One region of the Lactobacillus sp. M0393 genome, then DNA from elsewhere that is predicted to be linked to it. Evidence: predicted binding sites of a transcription regulator. Region 1 holds the regulator's gene; each other region holds the start of a gene.
What was found. The regulator HrcA, encoded in region 1, represses chaperone genes, less so after heat shock. The targets are predictions, from matches to a motif close to TTAGCACTCNNNNNNNNNGAGTGCTAA.

Region 1 (6,162 bases):
GACTTTCTCGTGGACGCGGTCCTGTTGCCGACCTTTTGGTTCAACAAGGAACACTAAAAGTTGGCGATCCAATTGTAGTTGGGAACCGCTTTGGTAGAGTTCGTGTTATGACTAATGACCGCGGTCGTCAAGTCGAAAAGGCTACTCCATCAATGCCAGTAGAAATTACCGGATTAAATGATGTTCCAGAATCTGCTGATAAAATAGTAGTGTTCGATGATGAAAAGACGGCTAGAAGTGTTGGTGAACAAAGAGCGCAACAAGCTTTGCAACAATCTCGGGAAAATGTTCAACATGTTACTCTTGATAACCTGTTTGACACTATGAAGAAAGAAAACATGAAGGAAGTAGATGTTGTCTTAAAAGCGGATGTTCAAGGTTCTGTAGAGGCTTTACAGCAGTCACTTGAAAAGATAGAAGTTGAAGGTGTGCGTGTAAACATCATTCATGCCGGAGTCGGTGCTGTAAATGAATCAGATGTTACCTTGGCTGGCGCTTCGAATGCCTTTATAATTGGCTTTAATGTTCGTCCAACAGCTACCGCAAAGTCACAAGCTGAAACAGATGGTGTAGATATTCGTTTGTACAGCATTATTTACAAGGCTATTGACGATGTTAAAGCAGCCATGAAGGGTATGCTTGAACCAACTTATGAAGATAAGGTTGTAGGTAATTTAACTGTACGCGAGACTTGGAAGGTTTCCAAGGTAGGAACAATTGCTGGTGCCTTTGTCGATTCTGGTTATGTTTCAAAAGATTCTGAAATCAATTTGATTCGTGACGGTGTTGTAATATATACTGGAAAAGTGGCTTCACTTAAAAGATTTAAAGATGATGCTAAAATGGTTAAACAAGGGTTTGACTGTGGTTTAACAATTGAGGGCTACAATGATATCAAAATTGGTGATGAGATGGAAGCCGTTGAAAAGCAAGAAGTCAAACCTGAGTAATTAACAGGGAGGAAAGCATGAAACACAGAATTGGTCGTGTTGAAGGAGAAATCCTCCGTGAATTAACGAAAATTTTGCGCAAAAATATTCGTGATCCACGTGTTAATGACGTTACAATCACAGCTGTTGAGTGTACTAATGATCTCTCATATGCTACTGTTTACTACAGTATTCTTTCAGAAGATGCTAAAAAGGAAGAAGAGGCTGCAGCTGGTTTAAATAAGGCAAAGGGCATGATGCGGCATTTGTTGGGTCAGGTCTTAACTGTCTACAAAGTTCCTGAATTAATATTTAAACGAGATAATTCAGTTAAATACGGTAGCAAAATTGATCGGTTAATTGCTGAAGTTAAAAAGCAGGATGAAAATAGAAATAATTAATAAAAGCGCTGTTAGGCGCTTTTTTCATGGTTAAGGTACGGGAAAAATGTTAAATGGTATATTGGTGATAGACAAAGAAAAAGGCATGACGAGTGCTGATGTTGTCTATCAATTACGCAAAGTCTTGCACATTAAGAAAATAGGTCATGCTGGTACTCTTGATCCTGATGTTACAGGTGTTTTACCAGTCGCAATAGGACAGGCTACTAAACTAATTGAGTTAATGCATACTCAAAATAAAAGATATATTGGCCAGGGAATACTTGGTTTTGCCACTGATAGTTGCGATATTAGCGGCAAAATAACAGCTAGCAAAAAGATCACGAATAAAGTCAAATCAACTGAGATAAAAGATGCAATGCAAGAATTTGTGGGACAAATTGAACAGGTGCCGCCGATCTATTCTGCTGTGAGGGTTAACGGTAGGCATTTATATGAATATGCACGAGCTGGCATTGAGGTAGAACGACCTAAAAGGCAAGTTAAAATTTTTGCTTATAATCTTGTAAATGAACCTATCTTTGATAAAGAAAAAGGTCAAGAAATGTTTGACTTTGAAATTGAATGTAGTAAAGGAACCTACGTTCGTTCTTTAATAAATGATTTAGGTACCCAACTGAAAATACCAGCAGTAATGAAAAGTTTGCGCCGCACATCTAGTTCAGGTTTTGATATTAGTCAGTCTGTAAAACTTTCTGAAATTACCGAAGATCCTAAATTAATTGATCAAATTATTCAACCAATTGATTCTTTTTTTAGAAATTACGTGCAAATGGATCTTGATGATAAATTATGGTCTAAAGTTAAAAATGGTGCAGCTATTTCTTTGAAAACGAATGCAAAAAAGGTGGCATTACGTTACAATAATAAAGTTAAGGCAATATATCGCAAAGATGGTACCATTTATCGCCCTTATTTAATGCTTTTACAAAATGAATAGGTGAATGAAGGTCTTATTATGGAAATTATCCATTTAACATACCCTTTTAAGGAAAACATAATTCCCCAAAATATAATTCTTGCTTTAGGTTTCTTCGATGGGGTTCATCGCGGACATCAAGAATTAATCAAAATCGCAAAAGAAAAAGCAAAGCAAAGACATTTACCACTAGTAGTAATGACGTTTGATCGTCATCCAAAAGAAGTTTATCAAAATAAAAAAGTTACATACATTGATACTCTTCCAGAAAAAGCATACAAGATGCAGAAACTTAAAGTTGACTATTTGTTGGTGATGCACTTTAATGAAGCTTTTAGTAAACTAACTGCACAGGAATTTGTTGATAATATTATAGTAAAATTACATGCTGACACTGTAGTTGCTGGCTTTGACTACACATATGGCCCTAAAGACACGGCTAATATGAAAAATTTCCCTAAGTTTGCTAAGGGAAGGTTCAATATAATTAATGTCCCTAAGCAGTCTTATGATGGTCAAAAAATTGGTTCTACGGAAATCAAGAAGGCGATAACTAGCGGAAATATGGAATTAGCTGCTAAGTTGTTAGGTTTTCCCTATGTTATGTCAGGCTATGTTGGTCACGGTTTGCGCAATGGTCATAAACTCGGTTTTCCTACAGCTAATTTGGTTTGGAGTGATGACAAGGCTGTTCCTAAAATTGGGGTATATGCGACTAAAACTAAGATTTGTGGTAAGTGGTATGACTCAATGACAAGTGTAGGCTATAATGTGACTATCAACCAGGGGAAAAAGCTTTATATTGAGTCAAACTTATTTGGTTTTGATCAGGAAGCCTATGATGAGGAAATGGTAATTAAATGGTATAAGTATACCCGTGGTGAAATTAAATTTGCCAATTTAAAAGAGCTAACACAACAAATGAGTCAAGACGAGGCTGAAATTAAAAATTATTTTGCTGCGATGAATTAATTAATGATACTGAAAAAATGATTGACGTTTTTTAAGAAAAAAGTTAGCACTCAACTTGACATTCTGCTAAAAGCTAGTATCATATAAATTGTTAGCACCTAATCAGATTGAGTGCTAAAAGTGAGGGCGATATTTATGTTGACCGAACGTCAAGAATTAATTTTAAAAACAATTATCAATGATTTTACGCAGACACATGATCCTGTTGGGTCCAAAACTGTTATGAATCAACTGCCTATTAAGGTTTCAAGTGCTACTATTCGTAACGAAATGGCTGTTTTAGAAGATAAGGGTTTGATTGAGAAAACTCATTTGTCTAGTGGCCGCGTGCCTTCAACTGAAGGCTACCGCTACTATCTTGACAATTTAGTTGAACCTTTACAAATTTCATCTTCTGTATACAAGCGAATCATTAGTCAGCTTGATCAACCATTTCATCAGGTTAACGATATCGTACAGGCAGCTGTCAAAATTTTATCGGATCTAACCAATTACACAGCATTTGCGGAAGGTCCTGAAAATAGTGAATTAACTATTACTGGTTTTCGTATCGTGCCATTGTTTAACAGACAGATTATGGCTGTCTTAGGAACTAGTGACGGTGACGTTCATGACCAGGTTTATACTTTACCTTATAATGTTAATGGTGATGAAATTGAACAGGCTGTGCGCATGATTAACGATCAGCTGGTGGGCAAAACTTTAGATCAAGTTACTCCAGACTATCTTAAAAAGACTTTGGGCAATAAACTTAAAGTTGCTCATGTCTCTGAACTGATTAATTTGGTCGAGGATGTTATTAACGATGCTGCCAGTGAGCAAACCTATGTTGATGGTCAGATTAACTTGCTTAACAACATTTCTCTGGACGATATTTCAAACTTAAGATCGCTCTATGAAATGATTGAGCATAATGATTTGATTTCCAGTATTTTGGATAATAGGCAAAATTTGAAAAGCGACAGGTATCCGGTTCGAGTTAGTTTAGGATCCGAATTATCAAATGATTTGTTAAAGGATTACAGTCTGCTTACGGCAGAGTACAGCGTTGGCTCTCATGGAAAGGGCATAATTGCTTTACTTGGCCCTGATAATATGCCGTATTCTCAGGTGATTGGATTACTCGAGTATTTCAGAAACGAACTATCTAAAAAATTACTTGATTATTATGGTAGATTCAAATAAAGGAGGTTAGCCGTGAGTAAAGAAGAAAATAATAGTAAAAACTCAAAAAAAGAGCCAAAAAAAGATGAGCATAAAAAGTCAAAGACAGAAGTAGAAAATTCTAAGACTAAGGCTAACGAAGAAAAGAAACCAGAGTCTTTGGAAAGTAAATTGCAGCGTAATTTGACTCAATTGCAAAAAGAAAAAGACGATCTGGAAGATAAGTATTTGCGCAGTCAAGCTGAGATGCAAAATATGCAAAATCGCTACAATAAAGAAAGAGCGCAGCTTATCAAATATGAGTCTCAATCCTTAGCTAAAGATGTTTTGCCAGCGATGGATAATTTAGAAAGAGCTTTAGCTACTAAAGTCGATGACGAAGCATCAAAACAGCTTAAAAAAGGTGTACAGATGACACTTGATTCACTGGTTAAAGCGATGAAAGATCACGGTATCAGTGAAATTATAGCTGAAGGTGTCAAATTTGATCCCAATTTACACCAAGCTGTTCAAACCGTTGCAGCTGAAAATGATGATCAAAAAGATCATGTTGTACGAGTTTTACAAAAGGGATACTTGTACAAAGATCGTACTTTAAGACCAGCTATGGTTGTTGTAGCACAATAATTGAAAGGAAGCATATCAATGTCAAAAGTTATCGGAATTGACCTCGGAACTACTAACTCAGCAGTTGCCGTTTTGGAGGGTAAAGAACCCAAAATTATTACTAACCCAGAAGGAAATCGCACTACCCCTTCAGTAGTTGCCTTTAAAGATGGAGAAATCCAAGTTGGTGAAGTTGCTAAGAGACAAGCAATTACCAATCCTAATACTATTTCTTCTATTAAACGTCACATGGGTGAAACTGATTACAAGGTTAAAATTGGTGATAAAGCTTATACACCACAGGAAATTTCAGCAATGATCTTGCAGTACATCAAGAAATTCTCTGAAGATTATTTAGGCGAGAAAGTAACTGATGCTGTTATTACCGTACCTGCATACTTTAATGATGCTCAACGCCAAGCTACCAAAGATGCTGGTAAAATAGCTGGTTTAGATGTTAAGAGAATTATTAATGAACCTACTGCATCTTCACTTGCTTATGGTTTGGACAAAGACGCAGAAGATGAAAAAGTCTTAGTTTACGACCTTGGTGGTGGTACTTTCGATGTTTCCGTACTGCAGTTAGGTGATGGCGTCTTTCAAGTATTGTCAACTAATGGTGATACCCACCTTGGTGGTGATGATTTTGATAATAAGATTATTGATTGGCTGATTAAGAATTTTAAAGATGAAAATGGTGTCGACCTTTCAAAAGATAAGATGGCTTTGCAAAGATTAAAGGATGCTGCCGAAAAGGCGAAGAAAGATTTGTCTGGTGTGTCAGCAACCCATATTTCACTGCCGTTTATTTCTGCAGGTGAATCTGGCCCATTGCACCTTGAAGCCGATTTAACTCGGGCAAAATTCGATGAATTAACTTCTGACTTAGTTGAAAAGACCAAGATCCCATTTGATAATGCTTTAAAAGACGCTGATTTAACAGTTAATGACATTGACAAGGTGATTTTAAATGGTGGTTCTACCCGAATTCCTGCTGTACAGGATGCAGTTAAGAAGTGGGCTGGTAAAGAACCTGATCACTCAATTAACCCAGACGAAGCTGTTGCTTTAGGTGCTGCTATTCAAGGTGGTGTCATTTCAGGTGACGTTAAGGATGTTGTCTTACTTGATGTAACTCCATTATCACTTGGTATTGAAACAATGGGTGGTG
Region 2 (6,162 bases), on a different contig from region 1:
TTCCAGCTTTTCAATTTTATTTTCGGTATTTTCAACTTCTCTTTGCAATTTACGTTTTTGTGAATCGCGCAATTTTTGCTCTTGATAAGAAAGTTTATTTTTATTTTCGTCTACTTTTGCTGCCGTATTGTTTGCTGCCGACTGGTTCTCTGTAACAATGTTTTGTTTGTTTTTTTCATCTAAATAATAGCTATAATCACCCTCGTAAACATGAGCACTACCATCTTTGATCTCCACAATCTTATTAGCTAATTGATTGATGAAATAGCGGTCGTGAGAAACAAACAATAAAGTACCGTCAAAATCCTGCAAAGCTTTTTCTAATACTTCTTTCGCCTCAAGATCCAAATGGTTAGTAGGTTCATCCATCAGCAGAAAGTTGTTATGTTCAAGTGATAATACAGTTAACGTTAATCTCGCTTTTTGACCACCAGATAATTGTCCGACAGTTTTATCAATATCTTTTGCCGTAAACAAAAAACTGGCTAAAATGGAACGAACATCTTTTTCAGGCATTGTTTTATGCCGGTCCCAAACTGTATCGATTACCGTTTTGGTTGGATCAAGTCCTTGTAGTTCCTGATCATAATAGCCGATATCAAGGGATGCACCATATTTAATTGAGCCTTTTTTCGGTTTCAATTCTTTCATCACGGTTTTTAGTAAAGTTGATTTACCAATACCATTTTGACCAATTACGGCTACGCGGTCGCCTTTATTTATTTGCAGAGAAATATCGTGCACCATTGTTTTTGTTGGATAGCCAATTGTTAAATCACGTAAAATTAAAACTTCTTTACCAGATGGCCGCTCGCTTTGAAAATTAATGCGTACTTTGCTTTTGTGTTTTGGCGGAGTAATTCTTTCCATTTTCTCCAATTGCTTGCGGCGGCTTTGAGCTCGTTTAGTAGTTTTGGCTCTGACAATATTTTTTTGAATAAATTCTTCGTCTTTTTTGATTTGCTCTTGCTGCTTTTCATACGCTTCTTCTTGCTGGCGATCACGCAGCTGCCGTTCAGCAACATAAGCGGAATAATTACCCTTAAAGGCAGTTAATTTGCCAAATTGCAATTCAAAAATCTGTGTGGCTAAATTATCTAAGAAATACTGGTCATGGGAAACAACTAAAATAGCACCAGAATAGTTTTTAAGATAACTTTCCAGCCAGTCCAGAGTGTCTAAATCAAGATAGTTGGTAGGCTCATCAAGTAATAGCAGAGCAGGTTTGCGCAGTAGCAATTTAACAAATGAAAGTCTGGTTTTTTCTCCTCCGGAAAGACTTGCGATTTTTTTGGACCAAGTTTCTTCGGGAAAGTTAAAGCCATTCAAAATACTTTTGATATCAGCCTGGTAGGTGTACCCTCCTTGCTGCTCAAAGTTGAATTGCAGTTGATCATATTGTTTTAACAGATCATTTTGTTTGGGGTTTGCAGCGATGTCTTGCTGTAAACTTGTGATTTTTTTGCTCATATTAATTAATGAAGTAAAAACAGACAACATTTCTTCCCAAATTGTTTTACTTTCATTTAGACCATTTTCTTGGGCAATGTAGCCGACATCTATGTTTTTATTGATGGTGAAGTCACCATGTGTGGCTTCTTCCTCGCCAGTCATAATCTTAAGCAGGGTTGTTTTACCAACCCCGTTAGGTCCAATCAGACCAATTCTGGCATTTGCGTCAATTGAAAAATTGACATTTTTAAATAATGTGTTGGCACCGAATTGTTTTTCTAAATCGTGTCCTTGTGCAATTATCATAATTTTTCACCTAAAAACCATTTTAGCATACGTAGTGAAATTCTTGTGTGAGAGTTTGATGGATATATGAAAGAAAAAGAGCAAAAATACAGCTTTTTAAGCGTGAATGAATAAAAATACCAGTTTCTATTATCAAGCCTGTTACCATTATGCTAAAATTTAAAAGATTGTGAAAAAAATGTTTGCAAATGACGTAAATTTATAGGTAAAATAGAATTGATTGCTGAGAAATTCACAAGAACGAATTATGGTTACTTAATTAAGTTGGAGGCTTCTTAAATGGAAAAAATCAAAATACCAACGGCAACGGCTAAAAGGTTGCCGTTATATTACCGTTATCTTATTATCTTAAATGAGGCTGGCAAAGAAAAAGTTTCTTCGACTGAATTGTCTGAAGCTGTTCAGGTAGACAGTGCTTCAATCAGACGTGATTTTTCTTATTTCGGCGCTTTGGGCAAAAGGGGTTATGGCTACGATGTAAAAAGTTTACTTTCTTTTTTTAAAAAGATTTTAAACCAAGACACTTTAACAAATGTTGCTTTGGTTGGCGTAGGTAACTTGGGTCATGCTTTATTAAATTACAATTTTAAACGTTCAAATAATATTCGCATTTCTTGTGCTTTTGATATTGATGAGAAAATTACCGGCAGAATTCTAAGCGGTGTGCCTGTCTATGATATGAGTGAACTTAAAAAGCAGCTTAGTGACCAACAAATTTCTATTGCGATTTTAACGGTGCCATCTGCGGCTGCTCAGAAAACTGCTGATGATATGGTAGAAGCTGGAATTAAGGGAATCATGAATTTCACCCCAATTCGTTTATCTGCACCAAGTGGCATTAGAATTCAAAACGTTGATTTGGCTACTGAGTTGCAGACACTTATTTACTTTCTTGATTCGGATAAGAAAAAATAGTTTTAAAAAGCAAATTAGCACTTTTTTACTCAAAGTGCTAATTTTTTCTTGCATTTTTTCATAAAAGGGGTTATTATCATAAATGTAAGTTAGCACTTGACAAATAGGAGTGCTAATGGCACATAAAAGAGATTAAAATTTAATTTTAGGAGGGACAAACGTGTTACAACCAATAGGTGATCGCGTGATCGTAAAAGTTAAAGAAGAAGAAGAAAAGACTGTAGGCGGAATCGTCCTGGCTTCTAATGCTAAACAAAAGCCGACAGAAGGTGAAGTAGTTGCTGTTGGTGAAGGTAACTTTGCTGAAAATGGCAACAAAATACCTATGACTGTTAAGGAAGGCGACGTTGTTTTATATGACAAGTATTCTGGTACAGATGTTAAATACGATGGTCAAAAATATTTAGTCCTTCACGAAAAAGATATTTTAGCAATTGTTAAGTAATTAAGGAGCGTATAAAAATATGGCAAAAGAAATTAAATTTTCAGAAAAAGCAAGACGTTCCCTGTTAAAGGGCGTTGACAAATTAGCTGATACTGTTAAGGCTACTATTGGTCCTAAGGGTAGAAACGTTGTTTTGGAGCAATCTTACGGCAACCCAGACATTACTAACGATGGTGTGACAATTGCCAAGGCAATTGAATTAAAAGACCACTATGAGAATATGGGTGCTAAGTTAGTTGCAGAAGCAGCACAAAAGACCAATGATATTGCCGGTGATGGTACTACTACTGCGGTTGTTTTAACCCAAGCAATTATTCGTGAAGGTATGAAGAATGTTACTGCTGGTGCTAACCCTGTTGGTGTTCGTCGCGGTATTGAAAAAGCCACAAAAGCTGTAGTAAATGAATTACACAAGATTAGTCACACTGTTTCTTCAAAAGACCAAATTGCTCAAGTTGCTTCAGTTTCTTCAGCTTCAAAAGAAGTTGGTGATTTAATCGCTGACGCAATGGAAAAAGTTGGTAATGATGGTGTTATCACTATTGAAGACTCACGTGGTATTGAAACTGAATTATCAGTAGTTGAAGGTATGCAATTTGACCGTGGTTACCTGTCACAATACATGGTAACTGATAATGACAAGATGGAAGCTGATCTTGACAATCCATATATCTTAATTACTGATAAGAAGATTTCTAACATTCAAGACATCTTGCCATTGTTACAAGAAATTGTGCAACAAGGCAAATCACTTTTAATCATTGCCGATGATGTTTCTGGTGAAGCTTTGCCAACATTAGTTTTGAACAAGATTCGTGGTACATTCAATGTTGTTGCTGTTAAGGCTCCTGGCTTTGGCGACCGTCGTAAAGAACAATTGCAAGATATTGCCGCTTTAACTGGTGGTACAGTAATTACTGAGGACTTAGGGCTCGAATTAAAGGACACTAAGATTGACCAACTAGGTCAAGCTCGCCGGATTACTGTAACTAAGGACTCAACTACTATTGTTGATGGTTCAGGTTCAGATGAAGCAATTAAAGACCGTGAGGACTCAATTAGAAAGCAAATTGCAGAAACTACTTCTGACTTTGACAAGAAGAAATTACAAGAGCGTCTGGCTAAATTAACTGGTGGCGTTGCTGTTATTCATGTTGGTGCTGCTACGGAAACTGAATTAAAAGAGCGCAGATACCGCATTGAAGATGCTTTGAACTCCACTCGTGCAGCCGTTGATGAAGGCTATGTTGCTGGTGGTGGTACTGCTTTAGTAGATGTCAAGGACGCTGTTAAGGACCTTAAAGGTGACAATGCTGATGAACAAACAGGTATTAACATTGTCTTAGAAGCTTTGACTGCTCCAGTTCGTCAAATTGCTGAAAATGCTGGTGAAGATGGTTCAGTTATCTTGAATAAGCTTGAAGGTCAAGAAAATGAAGTTGGTTACAATGCAGCCAACGGTAAATGGGAAAACATGGTTGGAGCCGGAATTATCGACCCAACTAAGGTAACCCGTACTGCTTTACAAAATGCTGCGTCTATTGCTGCCTTGTTATTGACTACTGAAGCCGTTGTTGCCGAAATACCAGAAGATAAACCTGCCGCTGATCCAAATGCAGGTGCTGGCAATCCAGGTGTGATGTAATTTAGTTTTTATTAGTTAATTAATAAATCCTACTAGCAATCCTGTGGGGCTTGCTGGTAGGATTTTTGCTTTGAAATTTTGCTTACAGAATTTGATAAGTAATTGCTGCCTTTACATAGGAAGGAATATTAGTGGAATATTTAAGTTTACTAGGTATTGTAGTTATAGTGATTGGCTTTGCGCTGGGACTTGATACCATAGCCGTTGTTATTATTGCTGCTTTAATTACAGCCTTAGTTTCAGGAATTGATTTTGTCTCGTTTTTGACAATTTTGGGTAAAGGATTTATGGATAATCGCATGGTTTCCCTGTTTTTTCTGACTTTACCGACAATTGGCATTTTAGAAAGACATGGCTTAAAGCAAACTGCTGTTAATTTGATTAAAAAAATGAAAAAATTGACGCCAGGTCGTATTTTCGATATTTACCAAGCCATTCGTGAAATTGCTGGTGCCTTTGGTATATCTCTACAAGGACACGTCCAATTTATTGCGCCACTAATTAATCCAATGGCACAAGCGGCCGGTAAGGTTAACAGCGAATTGACGCCTCTTGAAGTAGACCAAATCAAAGGTAGGGCGGCTGCAACAGAAAATTTTGGTAATTTCTTTGCCCAAAATTTATTCGTAGCTTCTTCAAGCGTTCTACTTATTGCAAGTACTATGAAATCACTGGGTCACCCAGTTGATCCTAGTGGCATAGTTCTATACACTTTTCCAGTTGCAATCATCAGTTATATTTTATGTGTGGGTTACAATCATGTGTTTGACCAAAAATTACTCAAACAGCAAGAGAAGTAGGAGAAATAATGGATACTTTAATCAATAATATTTTATTAGCGTTCTATATCTTAATCGGGCTGTTTTTCTTGGCTGCAGCAATTGAGTCTTGGCGTGATCAATCAAATCCTGTGCGTTGGGGTACCGGGCTTTTCTGGTTTTTGTTTGCAATACTATTCTGTTGTGGGCAATGGCTTTCAAATGCAATTAACGGTGCAATTATTATAATTATTGCCTTGTTATCTCTGTTTAAACAGGTTCGCGTAGGGCACATCAGGGATTTGGATGAAAAAGTTGCTCAACAAACGGTTAAACGCATTGGCAACTGGATTTTCTTACCAAGTATCTTGCTAGCAGTTTTAGCTTTGCTAATAGCCCAATTTACTAATCTAGGTGGCCAAGTAGGTATAGGTGTGGCAGCAATTGTTTCACTTGTTATTGCACAAATTTTGACAAAAGCAAATGTGAAAGTTGTGTATGAAGATACTCAGAGAATGGTTCGCTCTGTCGGCTCTGCCGGAATTTTACCACAATTGCTCGCTACTTTAGGTGTGGTATTTACAGCTTCAGGTGTGGGACAAGTTACTGCTAAGGCTATTTCCGGACTTTTTCCTATTGGA
Region 3 (6,162 bases), on a different contig from region 1:
GTCAGCGGCTCAAGCAAAACGTTATATTTCAAACTGATAACTAGCTTATCAGGATTAATTTCCAAATAATAATCATGCCACGGTTTATTCCTTCGAAAAAAGATAAGTTGCGATTTTTTGATGTATTGTCCTAAAAAATGTCTCTTTCCCACTACCCAGATATCTTTCACGCCTATTTGCCGATATAAGAGATGACGATGACGAAATTCAGATTTGTTGAGCGGAGCACATTGAATTTCAAATGCTAAATTCGGGCTTGCTAAGATATCAGCGCGTAATTGGCCATTAGCTAATTGAACTTCCATCCGTGCGTTAAAATGGGCTGCTCTTAAAGCTGTAGTCAATAAGCTTTTACTTTGTGCATGCTCTTTATTTTCTCCACTTAAATTAACTTCACTCGGGATATGCTTAAAATAAGGTGTTTTACTATTATTTATCAGCTGGACTTCGCGATAACACTGAGGACAAAAATAATGCCTTTCTATATTCCTTTCATTTTCACTTATCCGAGCTTCTGCTACAGCTAAAACTAAAACATTATTCAACAATGCCGCGTACATAACCATCACCTAATAATAAGTACGCAAAAGGGGCAGAATTTTACCTGCCCCCTTTTATTTTGCTATCTGACATTTTAATTAATGTTACTAAAATAATCCTGCAGCTTCTCTAAAGCTTCATGCGCTATCAAGCATTTACCATTAATGCGCACACGAGCCATTTCACTCGCTTTAACTTTAATACCATATTCATTTGCAATGGCCCATGCATCCGCCGGCTTTATTTCCAAGTAATCTTGATCAGTAAAGATTAACTCTAAGTAAAATTTGCCGCGTTCAAAATAAAGACTGGAAGCCAAATCGTCTGCTTGAAGACTATCCGCCAGTTCAACTACCTGATTAAGGTCGTTAAAACTATATGCCTGCTTTTTTTGCAGTTTCCAAAACTCTTTTTTCACCTTGGGGTGACCAGAAATTGCAGAACCAGTTGATTCGTCTTTATCGCTTTCATCTTCCTCAGGTTCTAAATCGAGAAAAGACTTACGAGCATCATTCTTCTTTTTACTGTTTTCAGTAAAATCATTATCAAATAACTGGGCCAGGTTATTCTGATCTTTGGCCGTAACTTTAGTGATGAGTAAATCAAGCCCACCATTATTAGGCATTACTTGAAAAGTAACAGGTGCATCTTGACTAAAAGAATGATCCGTATCAATTTCATCTAAAATTGAATAAAAGAAATGCTGGATTTTATTTTTATCACCCAGTAAATCCAAAACTTTAAGACCACGATTTGCTAATTCTTGTTTACCTATTCTCACGCGAATCGTATTTTTGTTTATATGATCTACTTGCATGAGTTCTCACCTCCATCAGATGCTTTGTTCTATTGTAGCGTACTTTACTCATAAAATAAAAGCGTTAGTTTAAAAAACCAACGCTTTTATTTTAAACTTACCTGATTTATAAGTCAGCTATCTTTTGCATTTCTTCAAGTTCGAGACGGCGTACTTTTCTAGGTAAAAAGCGCCTAATCTCATCTTCATTATATCCAACCTGTAAACGACGGTCATCCATAATAATAGGACGTCTTAACAAACTTGGATTCTTTTCTACCAGATCAAGCAATTGATCAATTGACATGTCATCCAGATTAACTTTAAGTTGCTGAAATGCTCTTGAACGAGTTGAAATAATTTCTTCGGTACCATTTTCAGTCATGCGCAAAATTTGCAACAATTCATCTTTTGTTAACGGTTCAGAAAAAATATTTCTTTCCTTAAAAGGAATGTCGTGCTTCTTTAACCAGGCCTTCGCTTTACGACAAGATGTACAGCTTGGAGAGATATATAAATTTACCATATATTTCACGCTCCCTTAATTAGTATCTATATAATTATATCATACTACTTCCTTTTTGTAAGTAGTTTTTTCAACTAATTTTATTATTATAGTATCTTTTAAACGTGAATATTCTGTGAACTTTTTATCAAGAAAAAATAAAGAAATAAAAAAGAATACATAATTTTTTGCTAATGTATCCTTTTTTTATTATTATTAGTTATTTACTTTCTTCATTAAGTCACTAACCAATTTCTCATTTTCTTCAGCAGTTTCTGAAACATAACAAGCTTTATTGGCTAATTCCTTAATATCTGCAGTATTGAGCTTCTTCATTAAGCTTCTAATACGCAAAATTGAAGTAGCACTCATTGAGTACTCGTCTAAGCCCATTGAAAGCAAAATTGGAAACATGGTACTGTCTCCGGCAGCTTCGCCGCACATGCCACACCAAATGTTGTTTTCATGTGCTGCATCAATCGTGTGCTTAATTAAACGCAAAACAGATGGGTTTGCCGGTTGATAAAGATAAGAAACATTATCATTGCCCCTATCAGCAGCCATTGTATATTGAATTAAGTCATTAGTACCAATTGAGAAGAAATCAACTTCTTTAGCAAATTGATCAGCTAAAACTGCAGCAGCTGGAACTTCAATCATCATTCCCACTTCTAAGTTCGAACCAATCTTAACGCCTTTTGTAACTAACTTGTCTTTTTCTTCACCCAAAATTGCTTTAGCCTTGCGCAACTCATTCAGAGTACCAATCATTGGGAACATAATGCCTAACTTGCCATAAGCTGATGCACGCAATAAAGCACGAAGCTGTGTACGGAAAATCTGTTCATTTTGAAGTGAGAGTCTAATGGCACGCACACCTAAGAATGGGTTCATTTCTTCTGGTAAATCCCAATAATCAAGGTGTTTGTCACCACCAATATCCATGGTTCTGATAATTACCTGCTTACCATGCATACCTTCAATGACTTTCTTATAAGCTTCAAATTGCTCATCCTCAGTTGGGAAGTCCTTTGAATCCATATATAAGAATTCGGTTCTGTAAAGACCAACAGCTTCAGCACCATTATCGTTTACACCCTTCATGTCATTTGGTGTACCAATATTAGCAGCAATTGTAAACTTTTTACCGTCTGCAGTAACTGAAGGCTCGTTCTTTAATTTTTCCCATTCAGCTTTTTGCTGCAAAAAGTCAGAACTCTTTTGTTGATATTCAGCAACTTGACTGTCAGTAGGCTTAACTACTACATCACCGCTTAGACCGTCAACAGCAATCGTGTCGCCGTTTTCAACATCCTTGGTAATTGAATCAGTACCTACAACTGCTGGCAATTCAAGTGAACGCGCCATGATAGCAGAGTGTGCTGTTCTTCCGCCAATATCAGTAACAAAGCCCTTAACAAATTTTTTATTAAGTTGGGCAGTATCACTAGGAGTTAAATCATGAGCAACCACCACAACTTCGTGATCAATGGCAGCTGGGTTTGGTAATTCCTTACCCAGCAAGTGAGCCATAATTCTCTTAGAAACATCGCGCACATCGGCTGCACGTTGCTGCATATATGTGTTATCAGTCATTCCTTCAAAAATACTGATAAACTTTTGTGCAGTTTCGTTAAGAGCAGCTTCACTGTTAACTTTTTGTTCCTTGATTTCGTTTTCAATGGCACCAGTAAATTCAGGATCGTTCAAGATCATAAGGTGAGCTTCAAAGACTTGAGCTTCGTCTTCACCTAAACTCTTCTTTGCACTATCACGAATTTTTTCAACTTCAGCAGTTGATACTGAAATTGCCTTCTTATAGCGTGCTAACTCACTTTCAACATCGCTAACTGTAGATTTTGAAAATGAAAGATCAGGTTCAACCAAGAGATAAGCTGGTGCTACAGCAATACCATCACTAGCAGCAATTCCTTTTAATGTCTTGGTCATTATTCAGCTAAGCCCTCTTTTTTCATAGTCTCTGAAATAGCGTTAATTGCATCTTTTTCGTCGTCGCCACTAGCACTGATAGTAACATCAGCATTTTTGCCAACACCAAGTGACATAACACCCATAATTGACTTTAAATTAACTGACTTACCATTGTATTCCAAATTGATATCTGAACCAAATTTAGAAGCAGCTTGTACTAGCAATGTAGCTGGACGAGCATGAATACCTGTTTCTGCAACAACATGAAAATCGCGTTTTTCCATTATATATATCTCCTTTGAATTCAAAAAATCAAACCGGTAATAAATACCTATTCGCCTACTTAGACTATCATTTTTTTGTGAATTAGACAACATAAATGTAACAGTTTACATCATTAAACTTCAGATTTTGATTTTGAATAAATTATTTTACCACCTCGCAATGCTTTTCCTGTAATATTTTGCCTTTTTTCAAAGGACCTTAATGCAGCTTGAAATTCAAAAGCATTTTTTGGCTCAACTTCATAGTGATCAAGTTCGCCATTTGCTAATTGCACCAGAATTTTTTGATAATCCAAAATCATCACCACTTTTTAGTCAATTTTATTTATGCAATCATCTGATCTTGCACCAATATTTTATCATATTAGCGTTACTTACAAATAATAAGATTCAGGTTTTAGCACTTGATTATTGCGAGTGCTAATTATATAATTTAGTAAACTGATATGAAAGGCGGTAATACAATTGCTTTGTCAAAACTGTCAAAAACGACCAGCTTCCATTCATCTTTTTGCGAAGGTTAACGGACAAAGTCGTGAAATTAATTTATGTGGACAATGTTATCAACAACTTAAACAACAAGGAAATATTAATATGAACAATGATAATAACGACTTCTTTGGTGATTTCAGCGACCTGTTTAATTACAACGGCAATGCGGGAAATCCAGGGGACCCCAGAATGGGCAATGGGAATCCAGGAAACGTCAATAACGGCAACAATGGTGCCGGGGGCGGACGCTCACTGCTTGATCAGTATGGAACCGATCTTACTGCTCTAGCAAGAAAAGGTAAAATTGACCCAGTTATTGGACGCGATAAAGAAATTGCTCGTGTCATTGAAATCTTGAATCGCAGAACAAAGAACAATCCTGTCCTAATCGGTGAAGCCGGTGTCGGTAAGACTGCTGTAGTTGAGGGCTTAGCCCAGCAAATTGTCGACGGTTCGGTCCCGGCCAAGCTGCAAGATAAAAGAATAATATCACTAAACGTAGTTTCTTTAGTTCAAGGTACAGGCATTCGGGGTCAATTTGAGCAACGAATGCAGCAATTACTTAAAGAAGTACAAGGCCATGATGATATCATCCTCTTTATCGATGAAATTCACGAAATCGTTGGTGCAGGCAATGCCGAAGGTGGAATGGATGCCGGCAACATTATTAAACCCGCTCTTGCTCGTGGTGATCTGCAACTCGTTGGTGCTACCACATTAAAAGAATACCGGGAAATTGAAAAAGACTCTGCTCTGGCAAGAAGATTCCAGCCCGTTGATGTTAAAGAACCTTCTGTTGCAGAAACAATCCGTATTTTAAAGGGTATTCAAAAGCGCTACGAAGATTATCACCATGTTCATTATACTGATGATGCTATCAAGGCAGCAGCAGAATTATCTGAGCGCTACATTCAAGACCGCTTTTTACCTGATAAAGCCATTGACTTGTTAGATGAAGCAGGTTCAAGAATGAACCTGACAATTCCTTACGTCGACAAGGAAAAAATGAAGGAACGAATTGATGCGGCTCAGAAATTAAAACAAGAATCCCTCAAGAATGAAGATTATGAAAAAGCCGCATACTACCGTGACCAAATCGAAAAATATAACAAGATGAAGGATCAAAAGGTTGATCCGGACAAATCTCCTATTATTACCAGCAAGATCATGAACAAGATTGTTGAAGAAAAAACTGGCATCCCTGTTGGTGACTTACAAAAGCAAGAAGAAAACCAGTTGCAAAACTTGGCACCAAATCTTAAGGCACACGTTATTGGTCAAGATAAAGCAGTCGATAAACTGGCTCGTGCAATTCGGCGTAACCGGATTGGCTTTAATAAATCCGGCAGACCTATCGGCTCATTCCTCTTTGTGGGACCGACTGGTGTAGGTAAAACCGAATTAGCTAAACAACTGGCTCGGCAAATGTTTGGTTCAGAAAATGCCTTAATTCGCTTCGATATGTCAGAATATATGGAATCATATTCTGTTTCCAAGTTAATTGGTTCAGCACCTGGTTACGTCGGTTATGAAGAAGCCGGACAACTAACAGAACGAGTAAGACGTCACCCATACAGTTTGATTTTACTTGATGAAATTGAAAAAGCTGATCC

Region 2: the regulator HrcA is predicted to act here: its motif matches at 2,763-2,789, upstream of groES (co-chaperone GroES).
Region 3: the regulator HrcA is predicted to act here: its motif matches at 4,455-4,481, upstream of H3R29_RS06490 (ATP-dependent Clp protease ATP-binding subunit).

What each region holds. Positions count from the first base shown of each region.
Region 1 is NZ_JACFPK010000004.1:19,901-26,062, reverse strand. Features, by position in the region: gene infB (translation initiation factor IF-2) at 1-950, shown strand, start outside; gene H3R29_RS03800 (ribosome-binding factor A) at 968-1,330, shown strand; gene truB (tRNA pseudouridine(55) synthase TruB) at 1,377-2,270, shown strand; gene ribF (riboflavin biosynthesis protein RibF) at 2,289-3,221, shown strand; gene hrcA (heat-inducible transcriptional repressor HrcA) at 3,357-4,406, shown strand; gene grpE (nucleotide exchange factor GrpE) at 4,419-5,012, shown strand; gene dnaK (molecular chaperone DnaK) at 5,031-6,162, shown strand, end outside.
Region 2 is NZ_JACFPK010000005.1:181,705-187,866, forward strand. Features, by position in the region: gene H3R29_RS05760 (ABC-F family ATP-binding cassette domain-containing protein) at 1-1,758, opposite strand, end outside; gene H3R29_RS05765 (redox-sensing transcriptional repressor Rex) at 2,038-2,673, shown strand; gene groES (co-chaperone GroES) at 2,834-3,118, shown strand; gene groL (chaperonin GroEL) at 3,138-4,763, shown strand; gene H3R29_RS05780 (DUF969 domain-containing protein) at 4,895-5,563, shown strand; gene H3R29_RS05785 (DUF979 domain-containing protein) at 5,572-6,162, shown strand, end outside.
Region 3 is NZ_JACFPK010000006.1:109,054-115,215, reverse strand. Features, by position in the region: gene H3R29_RS06520 (competence protein CoiA) at 1-560, opposite strand, end outside; gene H3R29_RS06515 (adaptor protein MecA) at 635-1,357, opposite strand; gene spxA (transcriptional regulator SpxA) at 1,464-1,862, opposite strand; gene ptsP (phosphoenolpyruvate--protein phosphotransferase) at 2,058-3,791, opposite strand; gene H3R29_RS06500 (phosphocarrier protein HPr) at 3,791-4,057, opposite strand; gene H3R29_RS06495 (hypothetical protein) at 4,171-4,353, opposite strand; gene H3R29_RS06490 (ATP-dependent Clp protease ATP-binding subunit) at 4,523-6,162, shown strand, end outside.